Regions from separate parts of the Ottowia pentelensis genome, predicted to be linked through region 2. Evidence: predicted binding sites of a transcription regulator. Region 2 holds the regulator's gene; the other holds the start of a gene.

Region 1 (7,896 bases), 1.9 Mb from region 2:
TGCCGGTCATCGTCATGACCGCCTACACCGACCTCGACAGCGCCGTGGGCGCGTTTCAAAGCGGTGCCTTCGAGTATTTGCCCAAGCCCTTCGACGTGGCGCGCGCGGTCGAGCTGATCCGCCGCGCCATCGATGAAAGCCGGCACGACCCGGCGGCCGAGGCCGGCGCGGCGGACATGCCGCAGATGCTGGGCCAGGCGCCCGCCATGCAGGAGGTGTTTCGCGCCATCGGCCGCCTGAGCCAGAGCCAGGCCACGGTGCTGGTCACCGGCGCCAGCGGCACGGGCAAGGAGCTGGTGGCCCTGGCCCTGCACCGCCACAGCCGGCGCGCGGCCGGCCCCTTCGTCGCCATCAACACCGCGGCCGTGCCCAAGGATTTGCTGGAAAGCGAGCTGTTCGGCCATGAGCGCGGCGCCTTCACCGGCGCGCAGGCGCTGCGGCGCGGCCGCTTCGAGCAGGCCGCCGGCGGCACGCTGTTTCTGGACGAGATCGGCGACATGCCGCTGGAGCTGCAGACGCGCCTGCTGCGCGTGCTCAGCGACGGCCAGTTCTACCGCGTTGGCGGCCAGCAGCCGCTGAAGGTGGATGCGCGCATCATCGCCGCCACGCACCAGAACCTGGAGCAGCAGGTGCGCGAAGGCAGCTTCCGCGAAGACCTGTACCACCGCCTGAACGTCATCCGCCTGCGCCTGCCGCCGCTGCGCGAGCGCCGCGAGGACATCCCCGAGCTGGCGCGCTTTTTTCTGGCGCGCAGCGCGCAGGAGCTGGGCGTGGAGCCCAAGCGCATCGCCGACGCCGCGCTGGCCCGCCTGGCCGCCTTCGACTACCCCGGCAACGTGCGCCAGCTCGAGAACCTGTGCCGCTGGCTGACGGTGATGGCGCCCACGCAGCTGATCCAGCCCGAGGACTTGCCGGCCGACCTGTTCGGCGCGGCATCGCCGCCCGCCACCGCGCCGGCGCCGGCCACCGCGTTTACTGAAGCCCGCGCCGCGCTGCCCGCTGCGGTCGCGGGTGGAGGCAGCGAAGCCAGCGCCCCGGCCGATTGGGCTGCCGCCCTCGCCCACGAGGCCCGCACCCGGCTGGAGGCCGGCGAGCCCGAGGTCTGGAAGCAGCTGGCCGAGCGCTTCGAGGGCGAACTGCTGCGCACCGCCCTGGCGCTGACCAACGGCCGCCGCGCCGAGGCGGCGCAAAAGCTGGGCATCGGGCGCAACACCATCACGCGCAAGATGCAGGACCTGGGGCTGGACGACTGATTCGGTTTCGCATTCGAAAAGACTAAACGCCCGCCGCGGGGCGGGATCAGGCCGTCGGGGCGCCCGGCTTCGTTCATGTCCCCCACCGGCCTGCGGCCGGCTCCGCCTTCACTTCACTGCGCCGGGCACCCCAACGGCCTGATCCGTGGCGTTGCTGGCAGCGCAGGCCGCCTGGTGGGTGATTGCCGCCTCCCGCCAAGGGGCTTGGGTGGGCAGCGCAGCGAGGTCAAGGCGGAGATGGCCGTCGCAGACGGACAGCGGGGGACACGAGCGGAGCTGCCCACCCAAGCCCCTTGGCCCACCACCACCCGCCCGGCGTTCTCAACACGTTGATTGCAACTGGGTATCAGTGTCGGCCCCCAGAAGCGGCGCAAGGCCCGCCCTCGGCCTGCACGCAAACGTGCACGGCCATGCACGCGAGTGGTGCAGCACCCACCGACACACGCGCCCTGAACCGGGGCGCACTGGAGTCGCACTGAAGCAGCGCCCGCGCTCCCCCACGGCGTTGCAGCGCCGTCGCGCGGCCCCGGATCTGACATGGCACGGTATCTGCTTGAAGGCTTGCGTCCGCCATTTCAACCCCAGGAGAGAGACCTTGCACCCTTCGTCATCCCCCCTGATATCCGCCCTCTTGGCCGCCGGCCTGTTGGGCGCCAGCCTGGGCGCGTCGGCCCAGACCGCCGAGCCGAGCACTGCTGCCGCCGCCAAGCCCGAGCACAGCCTGAGTTTCAACCTGGGCGCCGTCAGCGACTACCGCTATCGCGGCATCTCGCAAAGCCGCCTCGATCCCGCCATCAGTGCCGGCGCCGACTACAGCCACGCCAGCGGCCTGTACCTGGGCACCTGGCTGTCGTCGATCCGCTGGATCAAGGACGGCGGCGGCGACGCGCCGATGGAATGGGACGTCTACGGCGGCTACAAGGGCAGCGCCGGCCCGCTCGGCTACGACGTCGGCCTGCTGCGCTACCAGTACCCCAGCGCGCGGCTGGCGGTCAGCCCCAACACCACCGAGATCTACGGCGCGCTGACTTACGAAATGGTCACGCTGAAGTACTCGCACGCGCTCACCAATCTGTTCGGCGTGGCCGACAGCAAGGGCAGCGGCTACCTCGACCTGAGCGCCAACCTGGACCTGGGCGAGGGCTGGTCGGTGGTGCCGCACGTTGGCCGCCAGGGCGTGCGCCACAACGGCGCGCTGGCCTACACCGACTACGCACTGACGCTGAACAAGGACTTCGGCAACGGCCTGTCGGCCAGCGCCGCCGTGGTCGGCACCAACGCCGACAAGGCGCTTTACGTCACGCCCTCGGGGCGCTTCACCGGCCGCACCGCGCTGGTGCTGGGCATCAAGTATTCGTTTTAAGCCAAAAGCCACTCCAGTGGCCATGAATCAAGCGCGAACAGCTATCAAAAAGGAAGCAACATGAAACTGGTGACCGCCATCATCAAACCCTTCAAGCTCGAGGAGGTGCGCGAGGCCCTGGCCGCCGTCGGCGCCTCGGGCCTGACGGTGTCCGAGGTCAAGGGCTTCGGCCGGCAGAAGGGCCACACCGAGCTGTACCGCGGCGCCGAGTACGTGGTCGACTTCCTGCCCAAGATCCGCATCGAGACGGCCGTGGCCGACGGTGACCTGGAGCGCGTGATCGAGGCCATCGAGCAGGGCGCGCGCACCGGCAAGATCGGCGACGGCAAGATTTTCGTCACCGCGCTCGAACACGTCCTGCGCATCCGCACCGGCGAGACCGGCACCGAAGCCCTTTGACCGCACGCACCCTGGAGCCTCCCAACATGAAACGCATTTCCCTCCTGCTGGCGCTGCTGCTGGCCGCCCCAGCCTTTGCCGCCGACGCGCCCGTGCCCGCGCTCAACTCGGGCGACACCGCCTGGATGCTAACCTCCACCCTGCTGGTGATCCTGATGACCATTCCCGGCCTGGCGCTGTTCTACGGCGGCCTGGCGCGCAGCAAGAACATGCTGAGCGTGCTGGTGCAGGTGTTCGTCATCTTCGCGCTGGTCACCCTGCTGTGGGCCATCTACGGCTACAGCCTGACCTTCAGCGGCGAGGGCAACTTCTTCGGCGGGCTGGACAAGCTGTTCCTCAAGGGCGTCACGCCAGAGACGTTTGGCGGGCTGCCCACCATCCCCGAATACGTGTTCCTGGCCTTCCAGGGCACCTTTGCCGCCATCACGGTGGCGCTGACGGTGGGCGCCTTTGCCGAGCGCGCGCGCTTTGCGGCGGTGCTGCTGTTCGCGGTGCTGTGGTTCACGCTCAGCTACGTGCCCATCGCGCACATGGTGTGGGGCGGTGGCCTGCTGGCCAAGGACGGCGCGCTGGACTTTGCCGGCGGCACCGTGGTGCACATCAACGCCGGCATGGCCGGCCTGGTGGGCGCCTACATGGTGGGCAAGCGCATCGGCTTCGGCCGAGAGGCCATGGCGCCGCACAGCCTGACGCTGACCATGGTCGGCGCCTCGCTGCTGTGGGTGGGCTGGTTCGGCTTCAACGCCGGCTCGGCCGGCGCCGCCAACGGGCAGGCTGGCCTGGCCTTCGTCACCACGGTGCTGGCCACGGCCGCCGCCACGCTGAGTTGGTCGGCCGCCGAGGCGCTGCACAAGGGCAAGGCCTCGATGCTGGGCGCGGCCTCGGGCGCCGTGGCGGGGCTGGTGGCGGTCACGCCGGCGGCCGGCTTCGTCGGCCCCATGGGCGCCATCGTCATCGGCGCCGTGGCCGGCGTGGTGTGCCTGTGGGGCGTGGGCGGCTTGAAGCGCATGCTGAAGGTGGACGACGCCTTCGACGTCTTCGGCGTGCACGGCGTGGGCGGCATCATCGGCGCCATCCTGACCGGCGTGTTTGCCGCGCCCGCCCTGGGCGGCACGCAGGGCGCCGACTTCGCCATGGCGCACCAGGTGTGGGTGCAGACCAAGAGCGTGCTGATGACCGTGGTGTGGTCGGGCATCGCGGCCTTCATCGCCTTCAAGATCGCCGACTTGGTGTTCGGCCTGCGCGTCAGCGAGGAAGACGAGCGCCAGGGCCTGGACATCGCCAGCCACGGCGAGACCGCCTACGTGCGCTGAACCAGGGTGGGGAAAACCGCGGCTCGCATCGGGCCGCGCTGCCGTTACATTGAAGGCTCCCGAAATCAAGCACAAGGAGACCTCTCGATGCCCCAGCCCCGTCCCCTCACCCGCCGTTACATCGCCCAGGCCGGCCTGGGCCTGCTGGCCGCCAGCGCCCTGGGCGCACGCGCCCAGGGCGCCTGGCCGACCCGGCCGGTGCGCATCGTCGTCGGCTTTTCGGCCGGCGGCACCACCGACGTGGTGGCACGCCTGATGGCCAGGGAGCTGACCGAGGCGCTGGGCCAGACCTTCGTGGTCGAGAACAAGGCCGGCGGCGGGAGCAACATCGCCACCGACCTGGTGCGCGCGGCCGAGCCCGACGGCTACACCCTGCTGATGATGGCGGTCACCAGCACCATCAACCAGACGCTGTACAAGAACATCAAGTTCAACCTCGACCGCGACTTCGACGGCGTGGCCCTGTGCGCCAAGATGCCCAACATCCTGGTGGTCAACCCCAACGTGCCGGCCAAGACCGTGCCCGAGTTCATCGCCTGGCTGAAGACGCAGGGCGACAAGGTGTCCTACGCCTCCTCGGGCAGCGGCACCTCGATCCACATGGCGGGCGAGCTGTTCAAGGTGCGCACCGGCACCCACGCGGTGCACGTGCCCTACAAGGGCAGCGCGCCGGCCCTGACCGACCTGATGGGCGGGCAGGTGCAGTACATGTTCGACAACATGATTTCGTCGTGGCCGCACGTGCAAAACGGCAAGCTGCGCGCGCTGGCCGTCACCACCAAGCAGCGCTCGGCCTCGGCGCCCGACGTGCCGACGATGGAGGAAAGCGGCGTCGCGCCCTTCGACGTCACCTCCTGGTTCGGCCTGGTCGCCCCCAAGGGCACGCCCAAGCCGGTGCTCGACAAGATCAACCAGGTGGTCAACGCCGCCTTCGACAAGCCCGAGATCATCCAGGCCTACGCCAAGCTGGGCGCGGTGTCCGAGAAGAACAGCCCGCGCGACTTCAGCCGCTTCATCCACGACGAGGTGAACAACTGGGCGCCGGTGGTCAAGGCCTCGGGCGCGCAGGTCGATTGAGCCTGGCCAATGCCGTCCGTGGCATGGGCGCCATAAGAGCAGGCCCATAAGGCCGCCGGGCCGGCAACGCACAATCGGTGCATGAGCACCCTTGGCGCGCTGGACGACTGCCTGCAACGCCTGCCGCAGGCGGACGGCGTGCTGGTGCAGGTGGCCGAGACCAAGGGCTCGGCCCCGCGCGAGGTCGGCGCCTGGATGGTGGTGTGGCCCGAGGGCCTGAGCGGCACCATCGGCGGTGGCAACCTGGAGTTCGACGCCGTCGCCCAGGCGCGCGCCCTGCTGCAGGGGCAGGCCGGCGCCCCCGCGCCCGGCGAGGTGCGGCGCTTCGCCCTGGGCCCCAGCCTGGGCCAGTGCTGCGGCGGCATCGTGATGCTGCGCTTCGAGCGCATCGGCGCGGCCGACGCCCCGGCGCTGCGCCAGCGCTTGAGCCTGAACCTGACGCCGCTGGCCCTGTTCGGTGGCGGCCACGTGGGCCACGCCCTGGTGCGGGTGCTGTGCACCCTGCCCTACGCCGTGCGCTGGATCGACAGCCGCGACGAGGTCTTTCCGCCCGCGCTGCCGGCCCAGGTGCGCACCGAATACAGCGACCCCATCCAGGCCGCCGTGCACGAACTGGCGCCCGGCAGCCGCGTGCTGATCATGAGCTTCAGCCACGCCGAGGACCTGGACATCGTCATCGCCTGCCTGCAGCGCCTGCGCGAGCGGGACGACCTGCCCTACATCGGCCTGATCGGCAGCAAGACCAAGTGGGCCACCTTTCGCCACCGCCTGTCGGCGCGCGGCTTCAGCGAGGCCGAGCAGGCGCGCGTCACCTGCCCGATCGGCATTCCCGGCATCACCGGCAAGGAGCCCGAGGTCATCGCCGTCGCCACCGCCGCGCAGCTGTTGCTGCAGGCGCCGCCGGCTGCCAGTACCACGCGTTGAGCGCGCCGGTACGCCATTCGGCTCGATCCGCTCGGGTTAACCCGAGTGTTATACGAGCAACAACATATCGAGTATGAAGGGGTGGGTATGCCGCCCCGGCGAGGACGTCGCATCATTGCGGCATCGGTGCGGCCCCACGGGCGCCCGCGCCATCGAACCCGAGACACGCCATGACCGAACACCGCCCCGCCCCCGCCATCCGCTTCTACCACGGCGGCGCCGTGGTCACGGTGCGCGACGAGCCCATCACGCGCACGGTGCTGGACTGGCTGCGCGAGCGCCAGCGCGCCACCGGCACCAAGGAAGGCTGCAACGAAGGCGACTGCGGCGCCTGCACCGTGGTGCTGGGTGAGCTGGACGCGCAGGGCCAGCTGCAGCTCGCCAGCGTCAACGCCTGCATCCAGTTTCTGCCCACGCTGGACGGCAAGGCGCTGTTCACGGTGGAAGACCTGCAGGACCTGACGCACGATGCCCAAGCTGCCGCCGATGCCGCCGAGCTGCACCCGGTGCAGCAGGCCATGGTCGAGTGCCACGGCTCGCAATGCGGCTTTTGCACGCCCGGCTTCGTGATGTCGATGTGGTCCAGCTACGAGGCACACCAGCAGGCCGGCACGCGCCCGTCGCGCCAGCAGCTGGCCGACGAGCTGTCGGGCAACCTGTGCCGCTGCACCGGCTACCGCCCCATCCTGGACGCCGGCCAGCGCATGTTCGACCTGCCGTCGGTGCGGCTCGACCGCGCCGCCGTCGTGCAGGCGCTGCAAACCCTGCAAGCCCCCGCCGCGCTCGACTACACCGCCGCCACCGTCACGCCGCAGGGCGAGCGGCTCGACCACTTCCACGCCCCGCGCAGTGCCGACGAGCTGGCCGCCCTGCGCCTGGCCAAGCCGCAGGCGCGCCTGCTGGCCGGCTCCACCGACGTCGGCCTGTGGGTCAACAAGCAGTTCCGCGACGTGGGCGACCTGATCTACACCGGCCAGGTGGCCGACCTGCAGCGTGTCGAAGAGCGCGAGGGCGAGCTGTGGATCGGCGCCGCCGCCTCGCTGGAGGACGCCTGGCGCGCCCTGGTGCGGCGCGCGCCGCAGCTCACCGACGTCTGGCTGCGCTTTGCCTCGCCGCCCATCCGCCACGCCGGCACCCTGGGCGGCAACGTGGCCAACGGCTCGCCCATCGGCGACTCGCCGCCGATCCTGATGGCGCTGGACGCACAGGTCGAGCTGCGCCGCGGCCCCGCGGTGCGCCGCATGCCGCTGGCAGACTTTTATCTGGACTACATGAAGAACGCCCTGCAGGAGGGCGAGTTCGTGCAGGCTGTGGCCGTGCCGCTGGCGGCCTTCGCGCGCCAGGTGCGTGGCTACAAGATCAGCAAGCGCTTCGACTGCGACATCTCGGCGCTGTGCGCCGGCATGGCCATCGAGCTGGCGGGCGGCGCCGTGCAGAGCATTCGCCTGGCCTACGGCGGCATGGCCGGCATCGTCAAGCGCGCCGCGCACGCCGAGGCGGCCATGCTGGGCCAGCCCTGGACGCAGGCCACCGTGCGCGCCGCCCAGCAGGCCATGAAGCAGGACTT
Region 2 (7,896 bases):
GGCTTGATGGGCTAAGCGCCGGGCTGCGGCGGGCGCGGCGTGCGCGCCGTCAAATCGAACCTGAACAGCCGGCACTCGATCGGCCCGTTCCACAGCGGCACGCGGCGCGACTCCTTCAGGCGCAGGCGGCCGGGCAGCTTGAGGTCGGGCGTCAGCAGCCAGGCGCTCCAGCCGGCGTAGTGGCTCTTCCAGTGCGCGGCCAGGCGGGCGAAGAATTCGTCGCCGGCGTTGACTTCATCCGCAGCGGCCGCGCCGGCACGCTGGCGCGCGAGCGTGCCGCTCTGGAAGGCCTCGCGGCCGCGCCCGGCGCCCGCCACGCCGGCGGCGGCGATGCGCTCGCCGTAGGGTGGATTCATCAGGATCACGCCGGCCTGATCGCTGGGCGGCAGGCGCTGCAGCGCGTCGCCGCCGCGCAGCTGCACGGCCTGCGCCACACCGGCGCGCGCGGCGTTGCGCTGGGCAAAATCGACCATGCGGTGCGCGACGTCGCTGCCGAACACGCGCATCGCCGCGGATTTCAAGCCATTTTGGCCTTCAGCGCCCGCTGAACAAGCGCGAGCAGCTTCTGATTTGATAGCATGCCACTGCGCGGCGTCGAAGCCCTTCAGGCGCTCGAAGGCGAAGCGACGCTGCCCGCCGGCGGGCAGGCCCAGCGCCAGCTGCGCGGCCTCGATGACGATGGTGCCCGAGCCGCAGCAGGGGTCGTACAGCGGCAGCGGCGAGACGCTGCGCGTGGCCGGCTGCCACCAGCCGCTGGCGGCCAGCATGGCGGCGGCCAGCGTCTCCTTCAGCGGCGCCTCGCCCTTGTCCTGGCGCCAGCCGCGCTTGAACAGGGGCTCGCCGCTGGTGTCGATGTAAAGCTGGGCCTGGTCGGCCGTCAGGTGCGCCTGCACGCGCACGTCGGGCCGCTGGGTGTCGATGCTGGGACGCACGCCGCCGGCCTGCTGGCGAAAGCGGTCGGCCACCGCGTCCTTGATGCGCAGGGTGGCGAAGTTCAGGCTTTTGAGCGGGCTGGCCTGCGCCGTCAGGTCGACGCGAAAGCTCTGGCGTGGCGTGAACCAGTCTTCCCAGGCCACGCCGGCGGCCAGCGCGTACAGATCCTGCTCGCCCTGATACGGCGCGTGCGCCAGCTCCACCAGCACGCGTTGCGCCAGGCGGCTCATCAGGTTCAGGCGCAGCACGCAGGCCCAGTCGCCGCGCACGCGCACGCCGCCGCGCAGCGTCAACAGCTCGTCGCCGACCAGGCCGGTGAGGCCGTGCACCTCGTCGGCCAGATAGTCCTCCACGCCGCCGGCGCAGGGCAGGAACAGGGTCAGCGTGGTCATGCGGTTGCATCGGCCATTGAGGCGCAGCGCTGCAGCTGGTGCAGAGCGGCCATGGGAATCGGGGTGACGCGGCGCGTGGCCGGGTCGATGAAGACGATGCCGGTCTTGCCGCGCGCCACCTCGCGGCGTTGCGCCGTCTCGGTCATGCAGAACACCAGATCGAAGCCGTAGCGGTTGAAGTCGGCCGGCTGCATCTGCACGCGCAGGGTTTCGCCATGAAAGGCCTCGGACTTGTACTGCGCCAGCATGTCGCCGACCACGATGGCGGTGCCGTCGACGTGGCCCTCGCGGTAGCCCAGCGACTGGAAAAAGCGCAGCCGCGCCTCGGACACCAGGCTCAGCAGCTGGGCGTTGTCCAGGTGCCCGCCCTGGTTGACGTGGCTGATGTAGACCTGCAGCTCGGTGGCAAAGCCGAAGCGCGCCGGGAGGTCGAAAACGATGCGGGCCATGGGGGAAACAGCGGTCTAAAGCTGCTTGCGCAGCGGGGTGGGGGCGATCTTCATCGCCTCGCGGTACTTGGCCACGGTGCGGCGCGCGCAGTCGATGCCCTGCTCCTTCAGCATCTCGGCCAGCCGCTGGTCGGACAGCGGGCGGCGCGGGTCTTCGGCGGCGATGAACTGCTTGATGAGCGCGCGCACCGCGGTGCTGCTGGCGTTGCCGCCGGCCTCGGTGCCCAGGGCCGAGCCGAAGAAATACTTCAGCTCGAAGGTGCCGCGCGGCGTGGCCATGTACTTGGCGGTGGTCACGCGCGAGATGGTCGACTCATGCACGCCCAGCGCCTCGGCCAGCTCGCGCTGCACCAGCGGGCGCATGGCCAGCTCGCCGTGGGTGAAGAAGCTGCGCTGGCGCTGCACGATGGCCTCGCTCACGCGCAGGATGGTGTCGAAGCGCTGCTGGATGTTGCGGATGAACCAGCGCGCCTCCTGCAGCTGCTGGCTCAGCGCCGCATGGCCGCCGCCCTCCTTGCCGCCGCGCAGCGCGCGCGCGTACAGGTCGTGCACGCGCAGGCGCGGCAGCACCTCGGGGTTGAGCTGCACGCGCAGGCGCTGGCTCGCGCCGCTGGCCGAGACGATGACGTCGGGCACGATGACGTTGTGCTCGACATCGGCAAAGCGCCGGCCGGGCTTGGGCTCCAGCGTGGCGATCAGGGCCATGGCGGCGCGCACCGCGGCCTCGTCCTGGCCGCTGGCCTGCGCCAGGCGGCGCAGGTCGCGGCGGGCCAGCGCGTCCAGCGCCTGGGGCTGGGCCAGCAGGGCCAGCGCGGCGCGAGCGCTGGCCTGGGTGGCGGGCGGCAGCGCGGTGTCGGCCACAAGCGCCTTGAGCTGCAGCGCCAGGCACTCGGGCAAGTCGCGCGCACCCACGCCGGCCGGCTCCATCGACTGCAGCAGCTTGAGCGCGAAGCTGAAGCGGTGCACCAGGGTGTCGAGCGCGTCCAGCTCGTCGCTGTCGTCCACCAGGGTGGCGGCCAGTTGCGCCAGCGAGTCCTCCAGGTAGCCGTCCTCGTTCAGCGACTCGATCAGAAAGCGCAGTACCGCCGCGTCCTCGGGCGCCAGCCGCAGCGCCAGCATCTGGGTGTGCAGGTGGGCGGCCAGCGACTCGTGCGGCGCGTCGCGCTCGCCCGGCTCGCGCTCGTCGCCGCTCGCGCCGGGGCCGGCGGCGTCGCCCCATTCGCGGTCGCTGGGCGCGTCGGCGCCATCGCCCTCCCAGTCGTCCGGCCAGTCCTGTTTGGACTCGAATTCGGCTTCAGCGCCCGTCGAATCAGCGCCAGCAGCTTCCGAATCGATAGCGTCGCGGGAGTCGGCGGCCTCGCGCTCGCGCGGCTCGCGCGCGGGCTCGGGGGGCTCGGCGTCGGCGTGTTCGTCCTCGCGCTCCAGGAAGGGGTTGTCCAGCAGCATCTGCTCGACCTCGCTGGCCAGCTCCAGCGTGGACAGCTGCAGCAGGCGGATCGACTGCTGCAGCTGCGGCGTCAGCGCCAGTTGCTGCGAAACGCGAAGGGAAAGCCCGGGTTTCACCGCGTACTGCCCGCCCGGACTCAGAGCCGGAAATGCTCGCCGAGATAGACCCGGCGCACGTCCGGGTTCGCCACGATGTCGGTGGGCGTGCCGGTGGCCAGCACGCGCCCCTCGGTGATGATGACCGCGTGGTCGCAGATGCCCAGCGTTTCGCGCACGTTGTGGTCGGTGATCAGCACGCCGATGCCGCGCGACTTGAGGAAGGCGATGATGCGCTGGATCTCGATCACGGCGATCGGGTCGATGCCGGCAAAGGGCTCGTCCAGCAGGATGAAGCGCGGCTGCGTGGCCAGCGCGCGGGCGATTTCGACGCGCCGGCGCTCGCCGCCCGACAGCGAGGGCGCGGGCGAGTCGCGCAGGTCCTGCACGTGCAGCTGCTCCAGCAGCTCGGTCAGGCGCCGCTCGATCTCGGTGCGGCCCAGCGGGTGGCCGTCCTCGCCGTGCTGCAGCTCCAGCACGGCGCGCACGTTCTCGGCCACCGTCAGCTTGCGAAAGATCGAGGCTTCCTGCGGCAGGTAGGACAGGCCCAGGCGCGAGCGCCGGTGGATCGGCATGTGCTCGACCGCCTGCTCGTCGATGCGGATGCTGCCGGCGTCGGCGCGCACCAAGCCAACGATCATGTAGAAGGAGGTCGTCTTGCCGGCGCCGTTGGGGCCCAACAGGCCCACCACCTCGCCGCTGGTCACGTCCAGCGACACGTCGTGCACCACGCGGCGCGCGCCGTAGTTCTTGCGCAGCCCGCGCACCTGCATGCGGCTGCGGGCGCCGTCGGCCGGGGCGCTGCGGGTGGTCAGGTTCACTGCGCGGGTCCGGTGGGCGGCAGGCCCTGCGCCGGCTGCAGCGGCAGCGCGGCCGGCGCCGGCTGGCTGGCCGCGTTGCGCGGTGCCAGCACCGCGCGCACGCGGCCGCTGCCGGCGGCGGGCGTGCCGGCCTGGTGGGGCGCGCCCTCGACGGTGTAGACCTCGGTGCGGTTGTTGTAGACGATGACGTCGCCCGTCACCTGGTCCTGCAGCGTGGTGCCGACCAGGCGGCGCATCTCGGCGTGCCGCACGAAGCGCACGATGTCGCTCTTGCCGTCGTAGGTGATGGAGTCGGCCTCGCCCTCGATGAACTCGTTGACACCCTCGCGCTTCTGGCGAAAGAAGGCGCGCTTGCCCGGCGCGCCGAACATCACGCCGCTCTGGTTGCCGGCGCTGTCCTGGCGCACCTCCAGGCGCGCGCCGCGCATCACGATGGTGCCCTTGGTCACCACCACGTTGCCGGTGAAGGTGGACAGCTGCTGCTTGTCCTCGTAGCGCAGCGCGTCGGCCTCGATGTTCATCGGCTGGTCGCGGTCGGCGCGCTCGGCCAGCGCCGGCACGGCCGCCAGCGCCAGCAGGGCGCCCAGGGCCCAGCGGCGCCAGGCGGGCACGACGAACGGGTGGCGGTCATCCATGTGAGGCACGGTTTTTGCTTGGGTGAATGGGCCATTGTAAGGGCCGGTATCGACCGCGCGCGGACGGGCGCCGGCGCGAAAAAGCCCGCCGAAGCGGGCTGGCGTGGCCGCGCGTCCGGGGCCCGGTCAGGCGCCCTTGCGCACCTGCTCGATCAGCTGGTTGGCAAGCTTGATCATGGGCTCGAAGCCATTGGCCATCGAGCCGTCGGTGTAGTAGCGCCCGGCAATGCCCAGCGCCGGCGTGCCCTCGACCTTGTAGGCGTCCTGCAGCTGCACCGCCTTGCGCAGTTGCGTGGCCACGCCGAAGGAGTTGTAGGTGCTTTCGAACTTGGCCTGATCCAGCCCCTGCTTGGCCGCCCAGGGGAACAGCACCTCGGGTTTGGTCAGGTTGATGCGATCGGTCTGCAGGGCCTTGAACACCTTGTCCTGCATGGCGGCGTCGACCTTGCCCATGGCCTCCAGCGTGTAGAAGATTTTTTGCAGCGGCGCGAAGTTGCTTTGAAAGCCCACGTGCACGCGGCGGAAGGCCACGTCCTTGGGCAGGGTCTTGACCCAGGCGTCCATGATGGGCTCGAAGTGCATGCAGTGCGGGCAGCCGTACGAGAAGAACTCGACCACCTCGATCTGCCCCGCCGGGGCGTCGACCGGCGCGCGCGGCGACAGCTCGATGTAGCCCTTGCCCGACTGGGCGTGCGCCGGCAGGCTCATAAGCCCCGGAAGGGCCGCAGCGGCGGCGGCCAGGGTGAATTCGCGTCGTTTCATGAAATGTTTTCTCCAGTCCTTGTCGGCCCTATTGAGCCCGCTGCCCGTCGGCAAGTTCCCGCCCGGCCTGCACTTGTCGGGGGTTCACTTCTGCACCCGCACCAGCGCCGCTTCGAGCCCATTGTCGTCCAGCCGCGCCTTCACGCGGTCGGCGGCATCGCGGTTCTGGAACGGGCCCACGCGCACCCGGTAGACGGTGCGGCCGGCCTGCTCGCGCTCGCTCACGCGCGCCTCCACGCCCATCAGCGACAGGCGCGCGCGCTGGGCGTCGGCGTCGACCTGCGCGCGGAAGGCGCCGGCCTGCACGAAATAGGTGAAGGGGTCGGCGCTGGCGGCCGCGCCCGCATTGCTGCCGATGCCGGAGCGGGCCGCGGCCAGGTCGCCCAGCGGGTCGGTCGAAGGCGCCGTGCGGGTGGCGGTGGCCGGCGGCTTGGCGGCGATGGCCGGGGGCTCGGCGGGCGCCGTGCGCGCCACCGGGCCGCCCACCACGGCCGGCGCCGGAATGGGCATGGACTCGGGCGCGGGGGCCACGCTGCCGCCGGCGGTGGTGCCCGCGGCCGGGGCGGCGGGGGCTGCCGGCGCGTTGTCGTCGCGGTTGCGCAGCGCGGCGTTGGGGTCCCAGTCGCGGTTCTTGTTGGCCTCGGCCGCGTCCTGGCTGCTGGTGCGCGCGGCGCCCTTGTTGGCAAAGGGCACCGGCACCTTGGCCACGTAGATGGCCACGCCCAGCGCCACCGCCAGGCCGACCACCGCGCCCAGGATCAGGCCCAGAAAGGTGCCGCCGTGTTGTCTGGATGTCTTCATGCTTGCAGGAGTGGAATCACATGCGTGCCGGTGCGCTCACGCCCAGCAGCGACAGGCCATTGTGCAGGACTTGGGCCGTGGCGGCGACCAGGGCCAGGCGCGCGGTCTTGACCGCTTCGTCGTCCACCAGGATGCGCTCGGCGTCGTAGTAGCTGTGGTAGCTGGCGGCCAGCTCGCGCAGGTAGAACACCACGTCGTGCGGCGCCAGGTCCTGCGCGGCGCCGGCCAGCACGTCGGGAAAGCGCGCCAGCTGCAGCATCAGCGCCTGCGCGGCGGGGGTGTCGAGCTTGGAGAGGTCCGCAGTCGGCAGTTCCCGCTTCACTGCACGATCTGCGGCGGCTTGCAAATACGCATCGGACTCTCCGTCAGAGCACGCTCGATTTAGAAGCTCCTTAATACGACCAGGCGTTCCTGCCGACGGCAAATCGCGCGCGAGCCTCCCGAGGTGTTCTCTTACGTAACCATCGTCCAGTGGAAGACAGCGCAGGAGATTGGCGGCTCCGCTGCTAATGAATTTCGAATCAACCGCAGCCAACACAATAGATTCCGCACGTCTTAATCTGGCCCTGAAATCAGTGCACTCCGTCAGAAGCAGGCTATCGGAGTTTGCTAGAAGAACGCTTAGGCGGCGTGCCACCTTCTGTTTCAGAAAATCGTCTTGCGGTTGCAGCGTAAGCAGGAGCAGTTCGATGAGGGTAACAACATCATCCTCCCGACCAGGGAGAATTGAGGGCCACCCCAACTCCCTTTGCATCCATTGCCTCAGCACGGATTGAATGCGCGCGTGGGCGTACTGCACGTAGTACACCGGGTTGTCGTTGTTCTGCTGCACGGCCAGGTCGACGTCGAAGGTGTATTCGGTGTCGGGCTTGCGCGACAGCAGGAAAAAGCGCACCGCGTCGGCGCTGGTCCATTCGATCAGGTCGCGCAGCGTGACGTAGCTGCCCGCGCGCTTGCTGATCTTGACCTCCTCGCCGCCGCGCACCACACGCACCATGGTGTGCAGCACGTAGTCCGGATAGCCCTCGGGAATGCCCAGGCCCAGCGCCTGCAGGCCGGCGCGCACGCGCGCGATGGTGCCGTGGTGGTCGGTGCCCTGGATGTTGATGGCCTTGCGATAGCCGCGCTCCCACTTGGTGGTGTGATAGGCCACGTCGGGCACGAAATAGGTGTAGCCGCCTTCCGACTTCCTCATCACCCGGTCCTTGTCGTCGCCGTAGTCGGTGGTGCGCAGCCACAGCGCGCCGTCCTTCTCGTAGGTCTTGCCGGCGGCGATCAGGCGCTGCACGGTGGCCTCGACGCGGCCGCTGGCGTACAGGCTGGATTCGAGAAAGTACTCGTCGAACTTGAGGTGGAAGGCCTGCAGGTCCTTGTCCTGCTCGTGGCGCAGGTAGGCGACGGCGAACTGGCGCATGCCGTCCCAGTCGTTCAGGTCGCCGCTGGCGGTGAAGCGGCGGTCGTCGGCCTGCACCGTCTTGCCGGCCAGAAAGTCGCTTGCGATGTCCTGGATGTAGTCGCCGTTGTAGGCCGCCTCGGGCCAGCCGGCGTCGCCTGGCCTCCG

Evidence for each region. The regulator sigma-54, encoded in region 2, starts transcription at its own class of promoters, with help from an activator protein. The targets are predictions, from matches to a motif close to TGGCANGNAANCTGCTTT.
Region 1: the regulator sigma-54 is predicted to act here: its motif matches at 1,792-1,809, upstream of ACWHMB_RS09935 (TorF family putative porin).

What each region holds. Positions count from the first base shown of each region.
Region 1 is NZ_OZ224513.1:2,035,302-2,043,197, forward strand. It holds gene ntrC (nitrogen regulation protein NR(I)) at 1-1,253, shown strand, start outside; gene ACWHMB_RS09935 (TorF family putative porin) at 1,885-2,616, shown strand; gene ACWHMB_RS09940 (P-II family nitrogen regulator) at 2,677-3,015, shown strand; gene amt (ammonium transporter) at 3,042-4,328, shown strand; gene ACWHMB_RS09950 (Bug family tripartite tricarboxylate transporter substrate binding protein) at 4,416-5,405, shown strand; gene xdhC (xanthine dehydrogenase accessory protein XdhC) at 5,487-6,329, shown strand; gene xdhA (xanthine dehydrogenase small subunit) at 6,500-7,896, shown strand, end outside.
Region 2 is NZ_OZ224513.1:3,938,113-3,946,008, reverse strand. It holds gene ACWHMB_RS19230 (LysR family transcriptional regulator) at 1-7, shown strand, start outside; gene ACWHMB_RS19225 (THUMP domain-containing class I SAM-dependent RNA methyltransferase) at 12-1,325, opposite strand; gene ACWHMB_RS19220 (acyl-CoA thioesterase) at 1,322-1,774, opposite strand; gene rpoN (RNA polymerase factor sigma-54) at 1,790-3,337, opposite strand; gene lptB (LPS export ABC transporter ATP-binding protein) at 3,358-4,089, opposite strand; gene lptA (lipopolysaccharide transport periplasmic protein LptA) at 4,134-4,772, opposite strand; gene ACWHMB_RS19200 (thiol:disulfide interchange protein DsbA/DsbL) at 4,899-5,534, opposite strand; gene ACWHMB_RS19195 (SPOR domain-containing protein) at 5,619-6,335, opposite strand; gene argS (arginine--tRNA ligase) at 6,352-7,896, opposite strand, start outside.